DNA from 4 places in the Streptomyces sp. NPDC032745 genome. Region 3 is predicted to be linked to each of the others. Evidence: riboswitches for the same ligand, from Rfam matches in the RefSeq annotation. Region 3 holds a riboswitch; each other region holds the start of a gene.
The links. A riboswitch is a leader RNA that binds a small molecule or an ion and turns the genes downstream of it on or off. The one in region 3 is predicted to bind cobalamin.

Region 1 (5,243 bases), on a different contig from region 3:
GCGCGTAGGCGCCGTCGATGGTCATCCCGTAGTCGGCGAAGCCGGGGCTGCTCTCGTAGTAGCGGCCCTGGATCAGCTGCTTGGGGGCGGTGAGGTAGGCCACCGCCTTCTTCAGGTCGGGGCCGTCACCGGCCGGGGGCGTGGTCGGAGGATCGCTCTTCTTGGTGGTCAGCGCGACGAGGTCGCTCTTGGCGGTGGCGACGGCGACGGGGGCGGTGGCGAAGAGACGCGATTCGGTGTCGTCCTCCTCGAAGCCGAAGCCGCCCGCGGGGAACTGGTGGCGGGAGAGCCAGGAGAGACCGGCATCGGCGAATGCGTCGTCGCCGAGGGCGCGCAGGGCTTGGGCGGCCCAGGCGGTGGAGGCGGGGCTGCCGGTGGTCATGTAGGAGGCGGAGGGCCAGGCGCCGGTCACCAGTTGGGATTTCTTGAGGTAGCCGCGGGCCTTCTGGACGACGGCTTCGTGGCCGCCGGCCCGCTTGAGGGCCAGCGTGATCAGGCCCGTGGAGTTGGCGTCGCTGTCGCACCAGCCACCGGTGCGGATGAGGATGCCGGTGAAGCCGCCGTCCTCGCACTGGAGGCCGGTCAGCCGGTTCACGGCGTCGGCGGGCGGGGTGACGCCGCCGTTCAGCAGGGCGATGACGGCCATGGCCTGGGCGTCGGACTGGCCGGTGGTGCGGAAGTCGCCCTTGGTGAGGCAGCCGTCGACCGGGTCGCCGTCGCCCGCGTCCCGGGGGCAGACGTACTTCAAGAGATCGCCGAGCAGGTCGTGCCCGCCGAAGGCGTGCGGGTCCTTGCCCGTGGACTCGGCGACGAGCGCGAGTCGGGCGGCTGCGGTGGCGTCCGGGATGCCGTCCTTGCCGGCCGGGTAGGCGTACGCGTCGGTCTGCGCGGGCGTGGCCAGGAAGTCGGCCGCCTTCTTCGCCGCCGGACTCTTCGGGTCGGCGGACACCAGGGCGAAGACCGCCTCGGTGGTGAGGAAGTGGTTCGGGGCGGTCGCCCCGTCGTCGACGACGCGCTCTCCGTCCGTGAGCTTCCCGGTGATCCAGCGGATCGCGGCGGGCGCGTCGACCTTGCCTGCCGGCACGGTGGGCGGAGCCGTGGGAACGGTCGGGTCGGGCGTGGTCCCGCCTCCGGCCCGCACGTCGTCGGGGGAGAACGAGGGCTTGCCGGAGGTGCCGCCGACGTCCGTGCCGCCGAACACCCAGGCGTCGACGTCGCCGGCCTTCGGCGTACGCGCCATCGCGCCGAGCGGGCTGTAGGTCCAGTTCTTCTGACCGGGGGAGGCGATCCAGTACGACCAGTAGGCCGTGGCCTGCGGGGTGAGGACGCACTCCTCCTTCTCCGGCGTGGGGTACTGCGTCCCGGTGCCCTTGCCGATGCGGCAGATGAACCCGTCACCGTCGTGGACGGTGCCCTCCGTGGTGAAGCCGCCGGTGTGCAGCAGTTCGTAACCGGTGGTGGGCGTGGTGTCGCAGCCGCGCTCGACCTTCCCGCCGAACGGACCGAAGTCGACCGCGACGATGGCGCCCGTGGTGGCGGTGCACTGCTCGATCGGATCGGCCGAGGCGGGGGCGACTCCACCCACGAAGGCCACACTCGCGGCGAACGTCAGGAGTGCCGCCGATATGAGCGACAGCAGTCCCTTGCTGCGCATGCGTTGCTGTGATTGCTCTGCGGTCCCCACCACGGCCCCTCGTGTCGGCCGGGCGGACCTGTGCGTGGCAAAAGGGCTCTCGAAGGCGTGAGGTGACGGGAGAGCCGTTCGAACCACGCCGTAGTCCGCGACGGCGCTTCTCGCTGCAAAACCTGGCTCCAGGCATTCCGACTCGCCCGGGCGGTCCCGGGCCTACGGTTGCGGGTCAGCGCCGGATTTCGACCGGCTTCCCCTGGAGCTGAGTGCTTATCAGTCGGAGTGGAACACGTGGATAAAGACAGCGTCAAGGTGGCCTGCGTCTCACGCGGCACTGGCTCCAGTCCCGCACGACCGCCGGCCGCGTCGGCGGCTGGCGGACCTTTGATCGCTCGGGTAGCGTCCTGGGCTGCCACATGGGGGAACCTGGTGCGAATCCGGGGCTGACGCGCAGCGGTGTGGGACGGCAGGGGGCCGCTCCCGAGCCCGAATGCCCGTGCGGCGAGGCAATTCACAAGCCGTACCACGCGTTCGGACGGCCGCCACCGCGCTCCGGGCTGCCCGCCCGCACGAGCCTCGGTCAGGCCGGCGTCCCTCATTCCAGGAGCAGGCCATGTCCCGTACCCGTACCCCCCGCCGCCTCACGCTCGCGGTGCCCGCAGCGCTCGGCGCCCTCGTCCTCACCGCACTGCCGGCCTTCGCCACCTCGTCGCCCGCGCAGATCGCCACGTCCAAGACCAACGGTGTGGCGTATCTCAAGTCCCTTCAGGCCGCGGATGGTTCGTATGCCGGCTCCGGGCTGTCCAACGAGTGGGCCTTCAGCACCTTCGCAGCTGCCGGCACGGCCGTCGTCGACGTCTACCCCGGCGGCGACACGACCAAGAACGCCCGGACCGTCTACCGCAACCTGCTGTCGACGGCGGCCTGGCCCCAGGCCTCCCCGGTCGTCACCGACTACGAGCGCGGCACCCTGAACGCCTACGCCGCGGGCATCGACCCGGCCCGCGTCTCCGCCTCCCGCAACCTCATCGCGAACATCTACTCCTACTGGCAGACGGCCGAGGCGGGCTACTTCGGCCCGTCGGGGAACTTCAACGGCACCGTTTTCGCGGCCCTTTCGCTGGGCGGCGCCAAGACCCAGGGTGGCGCCAACCGTGTCCCGCAGGCGCTGACCGACTCCATGGTCACCCGCATCCGCGCCAACCAGCACGTGGACGGCGGCTGGACCTTCAGCAAGGCCGAGGGCAACTCCACCGTCCTGAACTCCGCGAGCGACGTCGACATGACGGGCGCCGCCATGGCCGCGCTGTGCGTCTCAGGGGTCCCGAACACCGACACGGACGTCGTCCAGGCGAAGAACTTCCTCAAGAGCACCCTCGTCTCGGGCACCGGCGCGTTCAACTCCCTGTACGGGGTCAACACCAGCTCCAACGGCTGGGGCGTCGCGGGCCTCAACGCCTGCGGATTCAACCCGCAGACCGGCGACTTCCTCACCGGCAGCGGCAAGACCCCGATCGACTTCCTCATCGCCAACCAGTACAACCCCGCCGGCGGCTTCAAGTACAAGCCCTCCGACACCACCCCCTCGGCCTACTCGTCGATCGACGCGCTGCGCGCGGTCGCGGGCGGCGGTTTCACCACCGCCCCGCCGGTCCCGGTCACCCCGGGCGCCCCGCAGTGGGTCGCCCAGTCGACCTTCACCTCCGGGACGGCCACCAAGTTGGCACTGACGGTCGACGACGGCACCGGAAACCTGAAGGTCTGCTCTGTGGCCTTCACTCCGACGGGTACGACCACCACCCTCGGTGATGTTCTGGCCGCCGCGACCAGCGCGGCCACGCCCTCGGGCTGCGTCACAGCCGTGACCCCGTCCTCCGGCACAGGGACCATTACCAGTGTCAACGGCAAGGCCAACAGCGGCTCGAACACTTGGAAGGTCAGCGTCGACGGCTCCTCCTTCGCCGGTGCGCTCCGGGAGAAGGCCATCAACGTGGGCGACACCATCGCGCTGCGCTGGGGCGCCTGACCATCCGATGCCGGTGAGGGTTGCGGGCCTCTGGGCCCCAACCCTCACCGCTGTGTCTCGATTGATAGGAAGAGTGCGTGAAAGAGGGCTGTTTACCCATGGCGCCGGGAAGGTCAGGATGACGAAGATAGTGCCACGCCATGTGGTCGTCGACGGGGTGCAGCTGCTCGCCTTGACAGCCCAGGAGTACGAGAGCCTCGCGGCATCGCGACGTCAGTTCGGTTCTCACGTGGTCCGGTTGCGCATGACCCGCGAAGCGCTCGCCTCCTTGACCCGGGCGGCGGAGGCGATGTGTTCCTTGATCCGGACGGGCAAGGTTCCGACGGACACTCCCACGACTGTTCCCCAGACGGCCAAGGGCCTGCTCAGCGGCTTGGAAGCCGCAGTGGAGCAGGCCCACCGAGTGATCGGAAAGCAGACGGGTGCACCCTCCCGTGCTTCTGGCGGACGTCAGCGCAGCCGTTAGAAGGTCCGGAGGAGTGCATACACCGTGGATGCCGGGCGTACGTCCGTCGAGGTGGACTAGAACGACGTCCAGGTGAAAGCGACCTGGTCGCCCGCGTTGATCTTGAACTGGCAGCCGCCGACGGGGGTGGGGGTGCCGTTGACGGAGATGCTCCAGTAGGCGGAGCCGCCGCCGCTGACGTTCTTGATGGTGTCGACGGAGTAGTCGTCGAAGGACGCGTACCAGGTGCCGTCCCAGCCGAAGTAGTTCAGGCGGGCCGCATCGTCGAGCGCCGCGGTCGGGGTGGGGACCTTGGACGGGTTGGCGCCGCCGTTGGTGCCGTCGCACTTGTGGGTGCCGCCGGTGGCGGTGGTGACGTCGTGGCCCTTGGTCTTGATCTTTCCCTTGAACAGAAGCCCGTTGGGGCCCTGGACGGTGAGGTTGACCTTGACGGCCGCGTTCGTGTTCGGCTTGGGGGCGGCCTCGGCCACGGCCGGAGCGGTGGCGAGCGCGAGGCCGAGAGCGACGGTGGTGATCATGGAGCGGCGGGCGAGTATCCGGCGCATGGAGTGCCTTCTTCCTCAGAGGGACGACGGGTCTGCGCCCGCGATCCCTCCGACCCACGTGCCGACCCCTTGCCCGCCTCCCTGGGGGAAGCGGGCAAGGGGTGCCGACCGGGGCTGGGGGCTTCGCGCTGCAGACCATGACAGTGAGAAGCAGTACGCATCGCACCCCGGGTACTCCGACTCACGGTGCGGTCAGCCCCGTTCACGGTTGCAGGTCAGCGCCGGAATCCCACCGGCTTCCCCCAGTCGTACGTGCATTCGGTTGTGAGCCCCCGCCGTGCGGGCCGGAGCAGAACGCATCGTACGGGGTGGCGGGCGGGTGCCGGAAGGAAACCCTTGAAGAAGGGCAGCGGGACGGGGCGTGACGACACCACTCGCCACGCCTCGTCGCTCCTCAGCTGCCGGGCACCCTCAGAACCCGGGCGGCGAACCGGGACTTCTCAGTCCCGGCCGTACGTGTGGAACCCGCGGCCGGTCTTGCGGCCGAGCAGCCCTGCCTGAACCATCCGCTGGAGCAGCGGCGGCGGGGCATACAGGGGTTCCTTGAACTCGTCGTAGAGCGCTTCGGCGATCGCG
Region 2 (5,243 bases), 240 kb from region 3:
CCCCCGACTGCGCGGCCTGGACGGCCGCGGCCGTCCTGGACTCCCCCCTGGACACCGCCGAGCAGGCCCTCGACGCGCTCACCGCCGCGCACCTGCTGGAGGTCGCCGGACGCGACGAGGCGGGCGGGCTGCGCTACCGCATGCACGACCTCGTCCGCGCGTTCGGCCGGGAGCTCGCCGGTCCGGCCGCCCGGGCGGAGCCGGTGCTGCGCCGCGTACTGGCCTGCTGGGTGGCGCTCGTACGGGAGGGCCGCAAGGCCCACCAGGGCCTGGACTACCCCGGGCTCGGCGGGCCGACGGCCGCCCGGGTCCCCGATCCGGCGCTGCTCGCCGGGCCGCGGGCCGACCCGGTGCGGTGGCTGGGGGCCGAGCGGGACGCGCTGGTGGCGACCGTACGGCAGGCCGCGCGCGTGGATCCGCACGCCTGCCGGGAGCTCGCGGCGGCCGGGGAGTACGTGTTCGACCTGCGCAGCGACCTGGCCGGCTGGCAGGCGGTCCAGGAGGCGGGGCTCGCGGCGGCCAGGGCCGCGGGCGACCGCCCCGGCGAGGCGGTGATGCTGGTCGGTCTCGGGCGGCTGCGGGCCTGCCGGGTGGGGGTCGCCCCGCCGGAGTCAGGGGGAGGGTGGGGACCGGCCCGGGCCATGCTGGAGGCCGGCGAGGCGCTGTTCCGGGAGCTCGGGGACGCGCACGGGGCGGCGTACGCGGGCTGGGTGCTCTCGTACCTGGACCGGGTCCAGGGCCGCAACGACGAGGCGCTGCGCCGCTGCCGCCGCGGGGTGGCCGTCTTCGAGGCGGCCGGCGACCGCTACGGCCAGGCTCATTCCCTGCGCGGCATCGGCCAGGTGCTCCTCGCGCGCGGCGAGACCGGGCGCGCCCTGGAGCTGCTGCAGGAGGCCCTGGCCGTGGCGGAGCTCGGTGGCGCGGCCTGGCCCCGGATGTGCATGCTGCGCTGGGTCGCGGACGCCCAGCGGATGCTGGGCCGGCCGGCCGAGGCGGAGGCCGGTTTCCGGGAGATCCTCGCCTTCACGGTCGGCTCCGGGGACCTGGCCGGGCAGAGCGCGGCGCGGATCGGGCTGGGCCGGATCGCCCTGGAGCGCGGGGACACGGCGCAGGCGCTGCGCCAGCTGCGGGCGGCGGACGAGCTGGGCCGCCGCTCGGGGCAGAGCCTGGTGCGGGCCCTGGCGGTGCCGCCGCTGGCCCGGGCGCTGCTGGCGTCGGGGGATGCGGCGGCGGCCCGCGGCCTGCTGGAGGAGGCCCTCGCCGGCTGTCGCCGGATGAACGCCCGGCCGCTGCTGGCGCAGTTGGAGTCCGCGCTGGCCGACGTACCGGCGTAACGGACCACCGGTGCACGGCGGCGCCACCGGGCCGCAGCCGTTCGGGCCGCCCGTCCGGGCCGCGCCCCTTCGGGCCGGGTTGGTACCGGTCCGTCCGTCCGACTAGGGTCAGCGGGCCTTGGTGTACGGGAAACCGGTGGGAAACCGGTGCGGCCCTCGCCACTGTGAACGGGAAGTCCGGCTCCACTCCTTCGGGAAGCCACTGGGCGGCGCGGGAGGATCCGCATCGCCCGGGAAGGCGGAGTCAGGGCATCAGCACCCGTGAGCCAGGAGACCGGCCGGGGCGCGTTGTCCATCCACGAGGTGCTGGAGAGGTCTCCCCACTCATGCATATAGCCGAGGGGTTCCTGCCCCCTTTGCACGCGGTCGCCTGGGGCGCCGCGTCCGCTCCCTTCGTCGTCCACGGTGTCCGCGCCCTCACCCGCGAGGTGAAGGCCAACCCGGAGAGCACGCTGCTGCTCGGGGCGTCCGGAGCGTTCACTTTCGTCCTGTCCGCGCTGAAGATCCCGTCGGTGACGGGCAGTTGCTCGCACCCCACCGGTACCGGGCTCGGCGCGATCCTGTTCCGGCCGCCGATCATGGCGGTGCTCGGCACGATCACCCTGCTGTTCCAGGCGCTGCTGCTGGCGCACGGCGGACTGACCACCCTCGGCGCGAACGTCTTCTCGATGGCGATCGCCGGGCCCTGGGCGGGTTACGGGGTCTACCTGCTGCTGAAGCGCTTCGACGTCCCGCTGATGGTGACCGTCTTCTTCGGCGCCTTCTTCGCCGACCTGGTCACCTACTGCGTGACCTCCGTTCAGCTGGCGCTGGCCTTCCCGGACCCGGGCAGCGGGTTCCCTGGGGCGCTGGCGAAGTTCGGGGGCATCTTCGCGGTCACCCAGATCCCGCTCGCGGTGAGCGAGGGCCTGCTGACGGTGCTCGTGATGCGGCTGCTGATGCAGTCGAGCAAGTCGGACCTGGTCCGGCTGGGCGTCGCGAAGCTGACCGGCGGCAGCGAGCGGAAGGCGACGGCGGTCTGATGGCGATGAACCGGAACGCGAAGATCAACGGCCTGCTGCTGCTCCTGGTGGCGGCGCTGGCCGTACTGCCGCTCGCGCTGGGGCTGGGCGAGGGCAAGGAGGAGCCGTTCACGGGCGCCGATGCGCAGGCGGAGGCGGCGATCACCGAGCTGAAGCCGGACTACGAGCCGTGGTTCTCGCCGCTGTACGAACCCCCCTCCGGGGAGGTGGAGTCGGCGCTGTTCGCCCTCCAGGCGGCGCTCGGCGCGGGCGTGCTCGCGTACTACTTCGGCGTCCGCAAGGGCCGTCGGCAGGGCGCGGCCGCGGCGGCCGCCACGGCGTCGGACACCGCTGACGCCCCGTCGGACACCACCGCCACGGGGTCGTAGCCGGTGCTGCCGATCGACGTGGCCGCGCACAGCAGCCGCTGGCGCGGCCGCCATCCGCTCGAAAAGGCCCTGCTGGGGCTGGGGCTGACGGTCACCGCCGTATGCCTGCCGCCCTGGCCCGGCGGGCCGCTGGTCGCCGCGGCGACGCTGGCCGTGCTGCTCGGCCCGGCCGGTGTGGCCGGGCGCCAGCTGTGGCGGGCCTTCCGGATCCCGCTGGGCTTCTGCGTCACCGGCGCGCTGCCGCTGCTGGTCGCCGTCGGCGGGCCGGCCGGGCTCGTCTCGCTCGCGCCCGACGGACCCCGGCATGCCGCGGAGCTGCTGCTGCGGACCTCGGCGGCCTCCCTCGGGGTGCTGCTGTTCGCCTTCACGACGCCCGTCTCGGACGTCCTGCCCCGGCTGGTCCGGGCCGGGGTCCCGGCGCCGGTGGTGGACGTGGCCCTGGTCATGTACCGCATCGGCTTCCTGCTGCTGGACTCGATGGCCCAGGTCCGGCGCGCCCAGGCGGCCCGCCTGGGGCAGTCGGGCCGGGCCGCGGTGTGGCGTTCGCTGGCCGGGCTCGCCGCGACCTCGTTCGTGCGGGCCTTCGACCGCGCGGCGCGGCTCCAGGTGGGCCTGGCCGGGCGCGGCTACGACGGCGCCCTGCGGGTCCTCGTACCCGAGGCGGCCCTGTCGTGGCGCTTCCTGGCGGCGTCGGGGGCCCTCCTGGCGGCCCTGATCACCCTGACTCTCACCCTGAAGGGGACGTACCTTTGAACCCGTTGGTGGAACTGGCCGGAGCCGGCTACGCGTACGAGGACGGCCCGGCGGTCCTGTCCGACGTGGACTTCGCCATCGCGGAGGGCCGGGCGCTGGTCCTGCTGGGCCGCAACGGCAGCGGCAAGACCACGCTGATGCGGCTGCTGAGCGGGGGCCTGCGGCCCGGCTCGGGGGCGCTGCGCCTGGACGGGACGGCGGTGTCGTACGACCGGGCGGGCCTGGTCCGGCTGCGTACGTCGGTGCAGCTGGTGGTCCAGGACCCGGATGACCAGCTGTTCGCCGCGTCGGTGGAACAGGACGTGTCCTTCGGCCCGATGAACATGGGGCTGGCGGTGGACGAGGTCCGGGCCCGGGTGGAGTCCGCACTCGCCGCGCTGGACATCACGGCGCTGCGGGACCGCCCGACGCACCTGCTCTCGTACGGGCAGCGCAAGCGCGCGGCGATCGCGGGCGCGGTGGCGATGGCTCCGCGCGTACTGATCCTGGACGAGCCGACGGCCGGGCTGGACCCGGACGGACAGGAGCGGCTGCTGGACGTCCTGGCGGGCCTGCGCGCGGCCGGCACCACGGTGGTCATGGCCACGCACGACGTCGACCTGGCGGTCCGCTGGGCCGACGACGCGGCGGTGCTGACCCCGTCGGGCATCCGCGTCGGCCCGGCGCAGGCCCTCCTGTCGGACCCGGAGCTCCTGGCCTCGGCAGGCCTCCGCCAGGCCTGGTCCCCGGCGGTGACGTCCTTCCTCCGCGCCCGCAACCTCCTGCCCCCGCACACCCCGGGCCCCAAAACCCCGGAAGCCCTGGCCACTTGGGCCTAGCCCGCTCTGCGGTGGATCTCGTCTCGCGGGCGCGGCCGGGGGCGCAGTCCCCGGCCTCCCGCAAATCCCTAGGATGACCGCATGTCGCTGCCGCACGCCATCCTGACCGCCCTGCTGGAGAAGCCCTCGTCGGGGCTGGAGCTGACCCGGCGGTTCGACAGGTCGATCGGGTACTTCTGGTCCGCGACGCACCAGCAGATCTACCGCGAGCTCGGCCGGCTGGAGGAGGCCGGGCTGATCCGGGCGCTGCCCAGCGAGGTGCCCGTACGGGGGCAGAAGAAGCAGTACGAGGTACTGGCCGACGGGAGCGCGGAGCTCGCGCGGTGGGTCGGCGAGAGCCAGGACCCGAAGGCCATCCGGGATCCGCTGCTGCTGCGGATCCGGGCGGCCGCCGTGGTGGGCCCGCACGGGCTGGCCGGGGAGCTGCGGCGCCACCTCGATCTGCACCGGCGGCAGCTGGCCGTCTACGAGGCGATCGAGGAGAAGGACTTCCCGCCGGAGCGGGACTCCGACGAGGACCGGCTGCGCCGGCTGGTGCTGCACGGCGGCATCGGCCTGGAGACGTTCTGGCTGCGCTGGCTGGAGGAGGCCCTGAGCGAGGTCGAGGACATGGCCCCGCCGCCCGGCGGAGCCGTCTCCTGACCCCCCGGAAACGCGCCAGGGCAGCACAATGCCCCCGCCCGCCCGGCAGAAGGGCATGGCGGGGGCCGTGCAGGGCTTACTTGTTCAGGGAGGCCCAGAACTCGTCGAAGCTCAGCAGGCCGTCGCCGTTGCTGTCCTTGGCCGCGACCACGGCGTCCGCGACGGCGCCGGTCACGTACACGTCGCCCATCGCCTTCATGGCCGCGCTGTACTCGTCGGCCGTGACGAAGCCGTCACCGTCCGCGTCGAACTTGCCGAACGTCGCCCGCGCGCTCTCGATGTCAGCCACTGGGATCCACCCCTTCT
Region 3 (5,243 bases):
GGGGTGTCTTCTCCATCGGCATGACCATCCCGATCGCCCTCTTCATGGGCTTCTACCTGCGCGTGCTGCGGCCGGGCCGGGTCACCGAGATCTCCGTCATCGGGGTCGCCCTGCTGCTGCTCGCCATCGTCGCGGGCGGCTGGGTCGCCGAGTCCTCGCTGGCGAGCACCTTCACCCTGGAGAAGGAGACCCTCGTCCTCTGGATGGTCGCGTACGGCTTCATCGCCTCGGTGCTGCCGGTGTGGATGCTGCTCGCGCCCCGCGACTACCTCTCCACCTTCATGAAGGTCGGCACCATCGCGCTGATGGCGGTGGGCGTGGTGCTGGCGATGCCGACCCTGAAGATGCCCGCGGTCACCGACTTCGCCGCCCGCGGGGACGGGCCGGTCTTCGCCGGGTCCATGTTCCCCTTCGTCTTCATCACCATCGCCTGCGGAGCCCTGTCCGGCTTCCACGCACTGGTCTCCTCGGGCACCACCCCGAAGATGATCCAGAAGGAGACCCAGGTCCGGGTCATCGGCTACGGCGCCATGCTGACGGAGTCCTTCGTCGCCGTCATGGCGATCATCGCGGCCACCATCATCGAGCCCGGCCTGTTCTTCGCGGTCAACTCCCCCGCCGGCGTCATCGGCACCACCGTCGAGAGCGCCTCGCAGGCCGTGACCAACTTCGGCTTCGCCGTCTCGCCCGAGTTCCTCGCGCAGGCCGCGAAGGACGTCGAGGAGGCCAGCCTGCTGTCCCGTACGGGCGGCGCGCCGACCTTCGCACTCGGAATGTCGGAAATCTTCTCGTCCGTGGTCGGCGGCGCCGGGATGAAGGCGTTCTGGTACCACTTCGCGATCATGTTCGAGGCGCTGTTCATCCTGACGACCCTCGACGCGGGCACCCGCGTCGGCCGGTTCATGCTCCAGGACACCCTCGGCAACGTGCACAAGTCCTTCAAGGACATCAGCTGGAAGCCGGGCGTGTGGCTGGCGAGCGCGCTCGTCGTCGGCGGCTGGGGCTACTTCCTGTGGGTCGGCATCAAGGACCCGCTGGGCGGCATCAACCAGCTGTTCCCGCTGTTCGGGATCGCGAACCAGCTGCTCGCGGCGGTGGCCCTGGCCGTCTGTACCACGCTGCTCGTCAAGTCCGGGCGGCTCAAGTGGGCGTGGGTGACCGGCGTCCCGCTGGCCTGGGACGTGGCCGTCACGCTCACCGCGAGCTACCAGAAGGTGTTCTCCGACGACGTGAAGGTCGGCTTCTTCGCGCAGCGCGACAAGTACCAGACCGGCATCGACGCCGGGAAGGTGCTGCCGCCCGCCAAGAACATGGACGAGATGCACACCGTGGTCACCAACGCCACGGTGGACGGCGCGCTGTCGGCGCTGTTCGCCATCCTGATCATCATCGTGCTGCTGGACGCGGCGCGGACCTGCTTCAAGGCGATCGCCGCCCCGGAGACGGTCCGGCTGTCCGAGGTCCCGTGGACCGAGTCGAAGATCATCGCCCCGGCCGGGCTCATCGCGACGCCCGGGGAGCGGGCGGAGCTCGCCGCCGCCGGCCTGGACTCGGGCGGCGGCCGCGTGAAGGAGCCGGTGGCGTGAGCGGGGTCCGCGCGGCGCTGGCGAAGGCGCGGTACTTCGTACGGGAGTTCTCGGGCGAGGCGGCGTACGACCGCTACGTGGCCCACGCCCGTACGCACGACCCGGACGCGGAGGTCATGACCCGCCGCGCCTTCGAACGCGCCCGCACGGACTCGCGCGAGGCGGATCCCCGCGAGGGCTTCCGCTGCTGCTGAGCCCCTGTAGCCGAACGGCCCCGCCCGGGACACCGGCGGGGCCTTCGGCGCGTTCAGTGCACCCACTCCTTGAGGGGCTCGGTGGGCAGGGTGATGCCGACGGGTTCGGGAAGTTCGACGTCCTTGCCGAAGGGGACAGTGCGGACGCTCTCGTAACGGCTGCCGTCCGGCTCACTGTGGACGGTGACCTCGCAGGTATCCCGGTCGATCAGCAGGTACACCGGAATGCCGGTCTCCGCGTAACCACGGGGCTTCTCGTGTCGGTCGCGGGCGTCCGTGTCAGTGTCGTACGACGTGACCTCCACGACCATCAGCACGGGGTCGGGCTCGGCCCATTCCCCGTGTCCTGCGAGAGAGGCGGTCAACACCAAGACGCCATCGGGCCGAGCACGGCCATTGCGATACCGCTGGACCTTGATCCCCTGCTCAGCGTAGAACCACAGGTCCGGCCGCGACTGCATGCACATACGGGACAACCACACGATGATCGTCCCGTGGTCCCCGTCCGGCACTGCCTTGACCCCCAGCTTCCCGTTGATGAACTCGAACCGCAGCCCCTCGACCTCTCTGGCGGCCATCCGCGCCACGGTCTCGAACTCTTCGGTCAGCATCTGGGGCCGGTCTGTCATCACGGTCATGCCTCGCTCGCCTTCCTCGACGGTGCTGTCTCCGACGATAGCGCCGGGCACCGACACCCGTCCGGCACACTCGACCGCATGGACATCGTGATCAGGGAAGCGCTGGCGGCGGAGTACGGGACGCTCGGGGAGATCACCGCGCAGGCCTACCTCGGGGACGGGCTGCTCACCTTCGGCGAGGAAGACCCGTACCTCGCGCGGCTGCGGGACGTGGCCGGGCGGGCGCGCGACGGGGTGGTACTCGTCGCCGCCGCGAGCGACGGGCAGCTCCTCGGCGGTGTGGCCTTCGCCGCGCCCGGGAGCCCGCTGTGCGACATCGCCCGAGCCGGCGAGGCCGAGTTCCGGATGCTGGCCGTCGCCCGGGCGGGCCGCGGGCGGGGCGCCGGGGAGGCGCTCGTACGGGCCTGCATGGAGCGGGCGAGGGCCATCGAGGGCGTACGGCGCCTCGTCCTGTCCACCACGGACGACATGGTCGGCGCCCATCGGATCTACGAACGGCTCGGCTTCGTCCGTACGCCCGAACGGGACTGGGAGCCCGTCCCCGGCCTCACTCTGCTCACGTACGGTCTCGAACTGTAGCCACGCCGACACAACATCTAGGGGGTCGCACAGGAAGCGGCCCCCACATGTATGCTCATGCTCGCTGTCGTCGCAGGGGAATCCGGTGCGAATCCGGAACTGTCCCGCAACGGTATGAAGTACACCCATTGGTGTCACCGCAAGTCCGAGGACCTGCCGACAGTGCGCCCGGCTCGACCGAACCGGGTGCCGACACGTCCGGGCCCCGCGGTTGGGCCGGTGGACGCCGCGCGGTGCTGCCCCGTCATGCCCGCGCGCGCCCGCTCGCGCCCGCCCCGCAGGTGTCCCGGAGCCGAGCGAGGGAGAGCTCCCCCCGTGACCATCGCGCCTTCCGCACCGCGCGCCGAGTCCGACCCGTCCGACACCGGAATCGAGACCGGGGGACCTGGGGCCGCACTGCTGCGTACCCTCACCGAGCTGACGGCCGACCTCCCCGACACCGACCCGGGCCGGATCGCCGCCGCCGCGCTCCGCGGGCGCAGCGCCGCCGCCGACGAGGCCGAGCTGCGCGGGCTGGCCACGGAGGCCGCCGCCGGTCTCATCTCCGAGGACCCGGCGTACTCCCGGCTCGCCGCCCGGCTGCTGACGCTGGCGGTCGCCGAGGAAGCCGCCGGCCAGGGGGCCACCTCCTTCTCCGCCTCCGTCGCGGTCGGCCACCGCGAGGGCCTGATCGCGGACCGCACCGCCGAGTTCGTGGCGCTGCACGCGAGCCGCCTGGACGCGCTGGTCGAGCACACCCTCGCCGAGGGCGCCGACGACCGCTTCGGCTTCTTCGGCCTGCGCACCCTGCACAGCCGCTACCTGCTGCGCCACCCGATCACCCGCCAGGTCGTCGAGACCCCGCAGCACTTCATGCTGCGCGTGGCCTGCGGCCTCGCCGAGAACGAGAGCGTCCAGGCCGTCGAGGAAGTGGCCTCCCTCTACCGGCTGATGAGCCGCCTCGACTACCTGCCGTCCTCCCCCACGCTCTTCAACTCCGGCACCCGGCACCCGCAGATGTCCTCCTGCTACCTGCTGGACTCCCCGCTGGACGAGCTCGACTCGATCTACGACCGCTACCACCAGGTCGCGCGCCTGTCGAAGCACGCCGGCGGCATCGGCCTCTCGTACTCCCGCATCCGCGCCCGCGGTTCGCTGATCCGCGGTACGAACGGCCACTCCAACGGCATCGTGCCGTTCCTGAAGACCCTCGACGCCTCCGTCGCCGCCGTGAACCAGGGCGGCCGCCGCAAGGGTGCCGCCGCCGTCTACCTGGAGACCTGGCACGCGGACATCGAGGAGTTCCTGGAGCTCCGCGACAACACCGGTGAGGACCAGCGCCGTACGCACAACCTGAACCTGGCGCACTGGGTCCCGGACGAGTTCATGCGCCGCGTGAACGCGGACGCCGACTGGTCGCTGTTCTCCCCGGCCGACGTGCCGGAGCTGGTCGACCTGTGGGGCGACGAGTTCGACGCCGCGTACCGCAAGGCCGAGGCGGACGGCCTGGCCCGCAAGTCCATGCCCGCCCGCGACCTGTACGGCCGGATGATGCGCACCCTCGCGCAGACCGGCCAGGGCTGGATGACCTTCAAGGACGCCTCCAACCGCACGGCGAACCAGACCGCCGAGCCGGGCCGGGTCGTGCACTCCTCCAACCTGTGCACCGAGATCCTCGAGGTCACCAACGACGGCGAGACCGCCGTCTGCAACCTGGGCTCGGTCAACCTGGGCGCGTTCGTCCTCACCGAGACGGGTGAGATGGACTGGGAGCGGCTGGACGAGACCGTCCGCACCGCCGTGACCTTCCTCGACCGCGTCGTGGACATCAACTTCTACCCGACCGAGCAGGCCGAGCGCTCCAACTCCCGCTGGCGCCCGGTCGGCCTGGGCGCGATGGGCCTGCAGGACGTCTTCTTCAAGCTGCGCCTGCCCTTCGACTCCGCCGAGGCGAAGGCCCTCTCCACCAAGATCGCCGAGCGCATCATGCTCGCGGCGTACGAGGCCTCCTGCGACCTGGCCGAGCGCCACGGCGCGCTCCCGGCCTGGTCGGAGACCCGTACGGCCCGCGGTGTCCTGCACCCGGACCACTACGACACCGAGCGCGCCTGGCCCGAGCGCTGGGACGCACTGCGCGCCCGCGTCGCCGAGACCGGCATGCGCAACTCGCTGCTCCTCGCCATCGCCCCGACGGCGACGATCGCCTCGATCGCCGGCGTGTACGAGTGCATCGAGCCGCAGGTCTCGAACCTCTTCAAGCGCGAGAC
Region 4 (5,243 bases), on a different contig from region 3:
TGGCAAAGGACTGGCGGTAGATCGCCGCGCCGTCCTTCTCGTACTCGAACACTGTGTACTCGCTCATTTCTTCGCTGCGTCGTGGGAGGTGGTGCGGCGTGCGTCCGCGAGGGCCGCGGGAAGTTCGGAGGTCTTCAGGCCGCGGCGCGGGGTGCGCCCGGCCACGGAGAGGTCGTACCCGGAGGGGGTGGCGACCAGGTCCACCCACGCGGTGCCGCGGGGGTGCCCGCACCGGCGTTCGCACCCGGACCAGTGCACGGGCAGGGGGCCGGTCGCCCGGGTGACGGCGGCGCGCGCGTCGGCGCGTACGTCCGCGAGGGATTTCGCGCAACCGGGGCGCCCGGTACAGGCGGTGACGGACCGCCAGGGGTCGTCGGGGGCGGTGACCAGCCCGGCCTCGGCGAGGGCGGCCAGCTCTTGCGCTGCGGTGTGGGCGGGCAGGCCGGGGACGACGACGCCGCGCCAGGGGGTCAGCCGGATGCGGCCCGTGAGGCCGGCCAGCAGGCGCCACTGCGCGGTGGTCAGGCGTCCCAGCGGTGCGAGCACGCTGAGCGCGACGGTCCCGTCGGGTCCGGTGACGGTCCCCGGCTCGGGCGCCCGCCCGTACGGGGACGCGGTGCCGGCCGCGGCCGGTGCGGGCAGCGCCCCGGCCTCGGCGGCGATGCCGACGGCCGCCAGCCGGTCCGTCAACCCGGCTGCGGCCAAGGCGTGTTCGGCGGGCAGTTCGGCGATCCGCCAGGCCCGGGTGCCGGCTGCGCGCGCCGCGTCCAGGAAATACAGGGCGGCGGTCAGCGCGGCCCGCGGCGCGTCGGCCGAGGCGACGAGCACCGCCCGTGCGGGGCGCTGCCCAGCGGGGTCGGATCCGGCGTCCGGGGCGTCGGCGGTGCGTTCGGCCGGTGTGTCGCCCAGCAGCACCAGTGCCCGGTCGGCGCCCCGTGCCAGCACGGTCACGTCCGCGGCCAGCGAGCGAGCGTCGCCGCGGCCGTCGTCGAGGGCGAACAGGAAGCGGCCGGACAGCCCGGCAGCGGGCGCACTCGCGCACAGCAGCCGGTCCAGCTCCGCGACCCAGGGCGCCACGTCGGGCAGTCCGCGCCGGTCGAGGCCGGTGAGCGGCGAGGCGACGATGTTGCGGACCCGCTCGTGGGTGGGCGCGGGCAGCAGGCCGGCGCGGACGAGCACGGCCTGCAGTTCGCCGCCGCAGCTCGCCCCGAGTCCGCGCAGCTGCGCATTGCCGCGGGAGGTGAGGTCGATGTGCCCGTCGCCGAGCCGGTCCGCGGCATCGGCCAGCAGTGCGGCCGCGTCCGCGTCGAGCATCCCGCCGGGTACCCGGACCCGGGCCAGGAACCCGTCGTCCGCAGCATGCAGCCGCAGCGCACCGGGACATGCGTCACCGCGGTCGCGTATGACGGGTTCGTCCCGCGATGCGGCGGAAGGGGGCTGGGGCGGCATGGCGGCGAGCATACCCACGATTCCCCCGCCCCGACCTGTGGCCGTCACCACCCGCCCCCTCGGCGCAGTGATGCCGCGCGGGCGGGCTCGGCGCTCCGCGGAGCGGGGGCGCGCGGCGGGTCGCCGGCGGGGGCGGGTCCGCCGGTCGGGCGCCCGGGCGCGGGCCACCCCCACTCCCGGTCGGGGAGATCGCCACCTAAGATGACCAGCGGCGGAGCCACATGGCCCGCTGGGAGGAAGCCCGGTGCGAATCCGGCGCGGTCCCGCCACTGTGAACCCTGCAGAGCAATCCGCCGGGTGAGTCAGGAACTCCCGCTGTCCTCACTGCCCGGGGCGCGGAAACCCCGAGGAAGGCCTGCCGCCGCATGATCCTGCTGCTGTCGACGTCCGACACCGATCTGCTCAGCGCCCGCGCCGCGGACGGCCCCGTGCCGTACCGGTTCGCGAATCCCTCCCGCCTTCCCCTCGACGACCTGCCCGGGCTGCTCGACGGCGTCGACCTGGTCGTCGTACGCCTCCTCGGCGGTCTGCGCGCCTGGCAGGACGGCCTCGACCTGCTGCTGGCGCCGGACCAGACCCGCCCGGTGGTCGTCCTCACCGGCGAACAGGCCCCGGACGCCCAGCTGATGGAGGCCTCCACGGTCCCGATCGGCATCGCGGCCGAGGCACACGGCTACCTCGCCCACGGCGGCCCCGCCAACCTGGACCAGCTGGCCCGGTTCCTCTCCGACACCGTGCTGCTCACCGGCCACGGCTTCGAGCCGCCCGCCGCCGCACCGACCTGGGGCCCGCTGGAGCGCACACCGGGGACCACCGGGGGTCCGCGGATCGCCGTGCTGTACTACCGCGCCCACCAGATGAGCGGCAACACCGCCTTCGTGCACGCCCTGTGCGATGCGATCGAGGCCCAGGACGCCCAGGCGCTCCCCCTGTACGTGTCCTCCCTGCGCACCCCGGAGCCGGACCTGATCGCCGCGCTGGAGTCGGCGGACGCGGTCGTCACCACCGTCCTCGCGGCCGGCGGCACCAAGCCCGCCACCGCTTCGGCGGGCGGCGACGACGAGTCGTGGGACGCGGGCGCGCTGGCCGCGCTCGGCGTCCCGATCCTGCAGGCCCTGTGCCTGACCGGCTCGCGCAGCGCCTGGGAGGAGAACGACGAGGGCCTGTCCCCCCTCGACGCCGCGACGCAGGTCGCCGTGCCCGAGTTCGACGGCCGCCTGATCACCGTCCCGTTCTCCTTCAAGGAGCTCGACGAGGACGGCCTGCCCGCGTACGTGGCCGACCCCGAGCGCGCCGCCCGCGTCGCCGGCATCGCCGTCCGCCACGCCCGCCTGCGGCACATCGAGCGCCGCGACAAGAGGATCGCGCTCGTCCTCTCCGCGTACCCCACCAAGCACTCCCGCATCGGCAACGCGGTCGGCCTCGACACCCCGGCCAGCGCCGTGGAGCTGCTGCGCACCCTCATCGCGGGCGGCTACGACTTCGGCCCCGTCGAGGAGGTCCCGGGCCTGGTCTCCGGCGACGGCGACGAGCTGATCCGCGCCCTGATCGAGGCCGGCGGCCACGACCAGGACTGGCTGACCGAGGAGCAGCTGGCCCGCAACCCGGTCCGGATCCCGGCCGCCGACTACAAGCGGTGGTTCGCCGAGCTCCCCGCCGAGCTGCGCGAAAGCGTCGAGGAGCACTGGGGCGAGGCCCCGGGCAACATGTTCGTGGACCGCTCGGCCAACCCGGAGGGCGACATCGTCCTCGCGGCGCTGCGCCGCGGCAACCTGCTCATCCTGATCCAGCCGCCGCGCGGCTTCGGCGAGAACCCGATCGCGATCTACCACGACCCGGACCTGCCGCCCTCGCACCACTACCTGGCCGCGTACCGGTGGATCCAGGCCCGCGCCGAGGACGGCGGTTTCGGCGCCGACGCGATGATCCACCTCGGCAAGCACGGCAACCTGGAGTGGCTGCCGGGCAAGAACGCCGGCCTGTCGGCGGCCTGCGCACCCGACGCCGCGCTCGGCGACCTGCCTCTCATCTACCCCTTCCTGGTGAACGACCCGGGCGAGGGCACCCAGGCCAAGCGCCGCGTGCACGCCACCCTGGTCGACCACCTGGTGCCGCCGATGGCGCGCGCGGAGTCGTACGGCGACATCGCGCGCCTGGAGCAGCACCTGGACGAGTACGCGCAGATCTCCGCGATGGACCCGGCCAAGCTGCCGGCCATCCGCGCCCAGATCTGGACCCTGATCCAGGCCGCGAAGCTCCACCACGACCTGGGTCTGGAGGAGCGCCCGGACGACGAGGGCTTCGACGACTTCCTGCTGCACGTCGACGGCTGGCTGTGCGAGGTCAAGGACGCCCAGATCCGCGACGGCCTGCACGTCCTGGGCGGCGCCCCGACCGGCGAGGCCCGGGTCAACCTGGTCCTCGCGATCCTGCGCGCCCGTCAGATCTGGGGCGGCACCACGGCCCTGCCCGGCCTGCGCGAGGCGCTCGGCCTGGACGAGTCCGCAGCCACCCGTACGACCGCCGACGAGGCGGAGGAGGCGGCCCGCGCGCTGGTGCAGGCGATGGAGGACGCGGATTGGGCCCCGGCTGCGGTGGCTTCGGTCGCGGCCGAATACTCGGCGCACTCGCCGGACGTGGCGGCCGTACTGGACTTCGCGGCCCGGGAGGTCGTCCCGCGGCTGGCCGGCACGACCGACGAGATCGCCCACGTGGTGAGCGCCCTGGACGGCTCCTTCGTCCCGGCCGGCCCCTCCGGCTCCCCGCTGCGCGGCCTGGTCAACGTCCTGCCGACCGGCCGCAACTTCTACTCCGTGGACCCGAAGGCCGTCCCCTCCCGCCTCGCGTGGGAGACCGGCCAGGCCCTGGCCGACTCGCTGCTGACCCGCTACCGCACGGACAACGGCGAATGGCCTGCCTCCGTCGGCCTGTCCCTGTGGGGCACGAGCGCGATGCGCACCTCGGGCGACGACGTGGCCGAGGCGCTGGCCCTGCTGGGCATCCGCCCGGTCTGGGACGAGGCCTCGCGCCGGGTGACCGGCCTGGAGCCGATCCCGCTGGCCGAGCTCGGCCGTCCCCGGATCGACGTGACGCTGCGCATCTCGGGCTTCTTCCGGGACGCGTTCCCGCACGTGATCGGCCTGCTCGACGACGCGGTACGGCTGGCGGCGTCCCTGGACGAGCCGGCGTCCGACAACTACGTCCGGGCCCACGCCCAGGCGGACCTGGCCGAGCACGGTGACGAGCGGCGTGCGACGACCCGTATCTTCGGATCGCGCCCGGGCACGTACGGCGCCGGCATCCTCCAGCTGATCGACTCCCGCGACTGGCGTACGGACGCCGACCTCGCGGAGGTCTACACGGTGTGGGGCGGCTACGCGTACGGCCGCGGCCTGGAGGGCCGCCCGGCCCGCGCCGAGATGGAGACCGCGTACAAGCGGATCACGGTGGCCGCGAAGAACACGGACACCCGCGAGCACGACATCGCCGACTCGGACGACTACTTCCAGTACCACGGCGGCATGGTGGCCACGGTCCGCGCCCTGCGCGGCACGGCCCCGGAGGCGTACATCGGCGACTCCACCCGCCCGGAGACGGTCAAGACCCGCACCCTGGTCGAGGAGACGTCCCGCGTCTTCCGCGCCCGCGTGGTCAACCCCAAGTGGATCGAGGCGATGCGCCGCCACGGCTACAAGGGCGCCTTCGAGCTGGCGGCGACCGTGGACTACCTCTTCGGCTACGACGCCACGACGGGCGTGGTCGCGGACTGGATGTACGACAAGCTGACCGAGACG

Region 1: linked by a shared signal. The riboswitch ahead of ACZ5WG_RS23990 (prenyltransferase/squalene oxidase repeat-containing protein) and the one ahead of ACZ5WG_RS02085 (ribonucleoside-diphosphate reductase subunit alpha) in region 3 are both predicted to bind cobalamin.
Region 2: linked by a shared signal. The riboswitch ahead of ACZ5WG_RS03165 (energy-coupling factor ABC transporter permease) and the one ahead of ACZ5WG_RS02085 (ribonucleoside-diphosphate reductase subunit alpha) in region 3 are both predicted to bind cobalamin.
Region 4: linked by a shared signal. The riboswitch ahead of cobN (cobaltochelatase subunit CobN) and the one ahead of ACZ5WG_RS02085 (ribonucleoside-diphosphate reductase subunit alpha) in region 3 are both predicted to bind cobalamin.

What each region holds. Positions count from the first base shown of each region.
Region 1 is NZ_JBVING010000009.1:174,835-180,077, forward strand. Features, by position in the region: gene ACZ5WG_RS23985 (prenyltransferase/squalene oxidase repeat-containing protein) at 1-1,654, opposite strand, end outside; cobalamin riboswitch at 2,013-2,146, shown strand; gene ACZ5WG_RS23990 (prenyltransferase/squalene oxidase repeat-containing protein) at 2,244-3,656, shown strand; gene ACZ5WG_RS23995 (DUF4430 domain-containing protein) at 4,179-4,667, opposite strand; gene ACZ5WG_RS24000 (3-hydroxybutyryl-CoA dehydrogenase) at 5,108-5,243, opposite strand, start outside.
Region 2 is NZ_JBVING010000001.1:712,792-718,034, reverse strand. Features, by position in the region: gene ACZ5WG_RS03170 (AfsR/SARP family transcriptional regulator) at 1-1,334, shown strand, start outside; cobalamin riboswitch at 1,437-1,631, shown strand; gene ACZ5WG_RS03165 (energy-coupling factor ABC transporter permease) at 1,661-2,356, shown strand; gene ACZ5WG_RS03160 (energy-coupling factor ABC transporter substrate-binding protein) at 2,356-2,724, shown strand; gene cbiQ (cobalt ECF transporter T component CbiQ) at 2,728-3,477, shown strand; gene ACZ5WG_RS03150 (ATP-binding cassette domain-containing protein) at 3,474-4,295, shown strand; gene ACZ5WG_RS03145 (PadR family transcriptional regulator) at 4,377-4,937, shown strand; gene ACZ5WG_RS03140 (EF-hand domain-containing protein) at 5,014-5,226, opposite strand.
Region 3 is NZ_JBVING010000001.1:468,541-473,783, reverse strand. Features, by position in the region: gene ACZ5WG_RS02105 (carbon starvation CstA family protein) at 1-1,586, shown strand, start outside; gene ACZ5WG_RS02100 (YbdD/YjiX family protein) at 1,583-1,780, shown strand; gene ACZ5WG_RS02095 (Uma2 family endonuclease) at 1,834-2,418, opposite strand; gene ACZ5WG_RS02090 (GNAT family N-acetyltransferase) at 2,497-2,997, shown strand; cobalamin riboswitch at 3,049-3,172, shown strand; gene ACZ5WG_RS02085 (ribonucleoside-diphosphate reductase subunit alpha) at 3,313-5,243, shown strand, end outside.
Region 4 is NZ_JBVING010000019.1:45,678-50,920, reverse strand. Features, by position in the region: gene ACZ5WG_RS35690 (precorrin-8X methylmutase) at 1-67, opposite strand, end outside; gene cobG (precorrin-3B synthase) at 64-1,449, opposite strand; cobalamin riboswitch at 1,643-1,781, shown strand; gene cobN (cobaltochelatase subunit CobN) at 1,815-5,243, shown strand, end outside.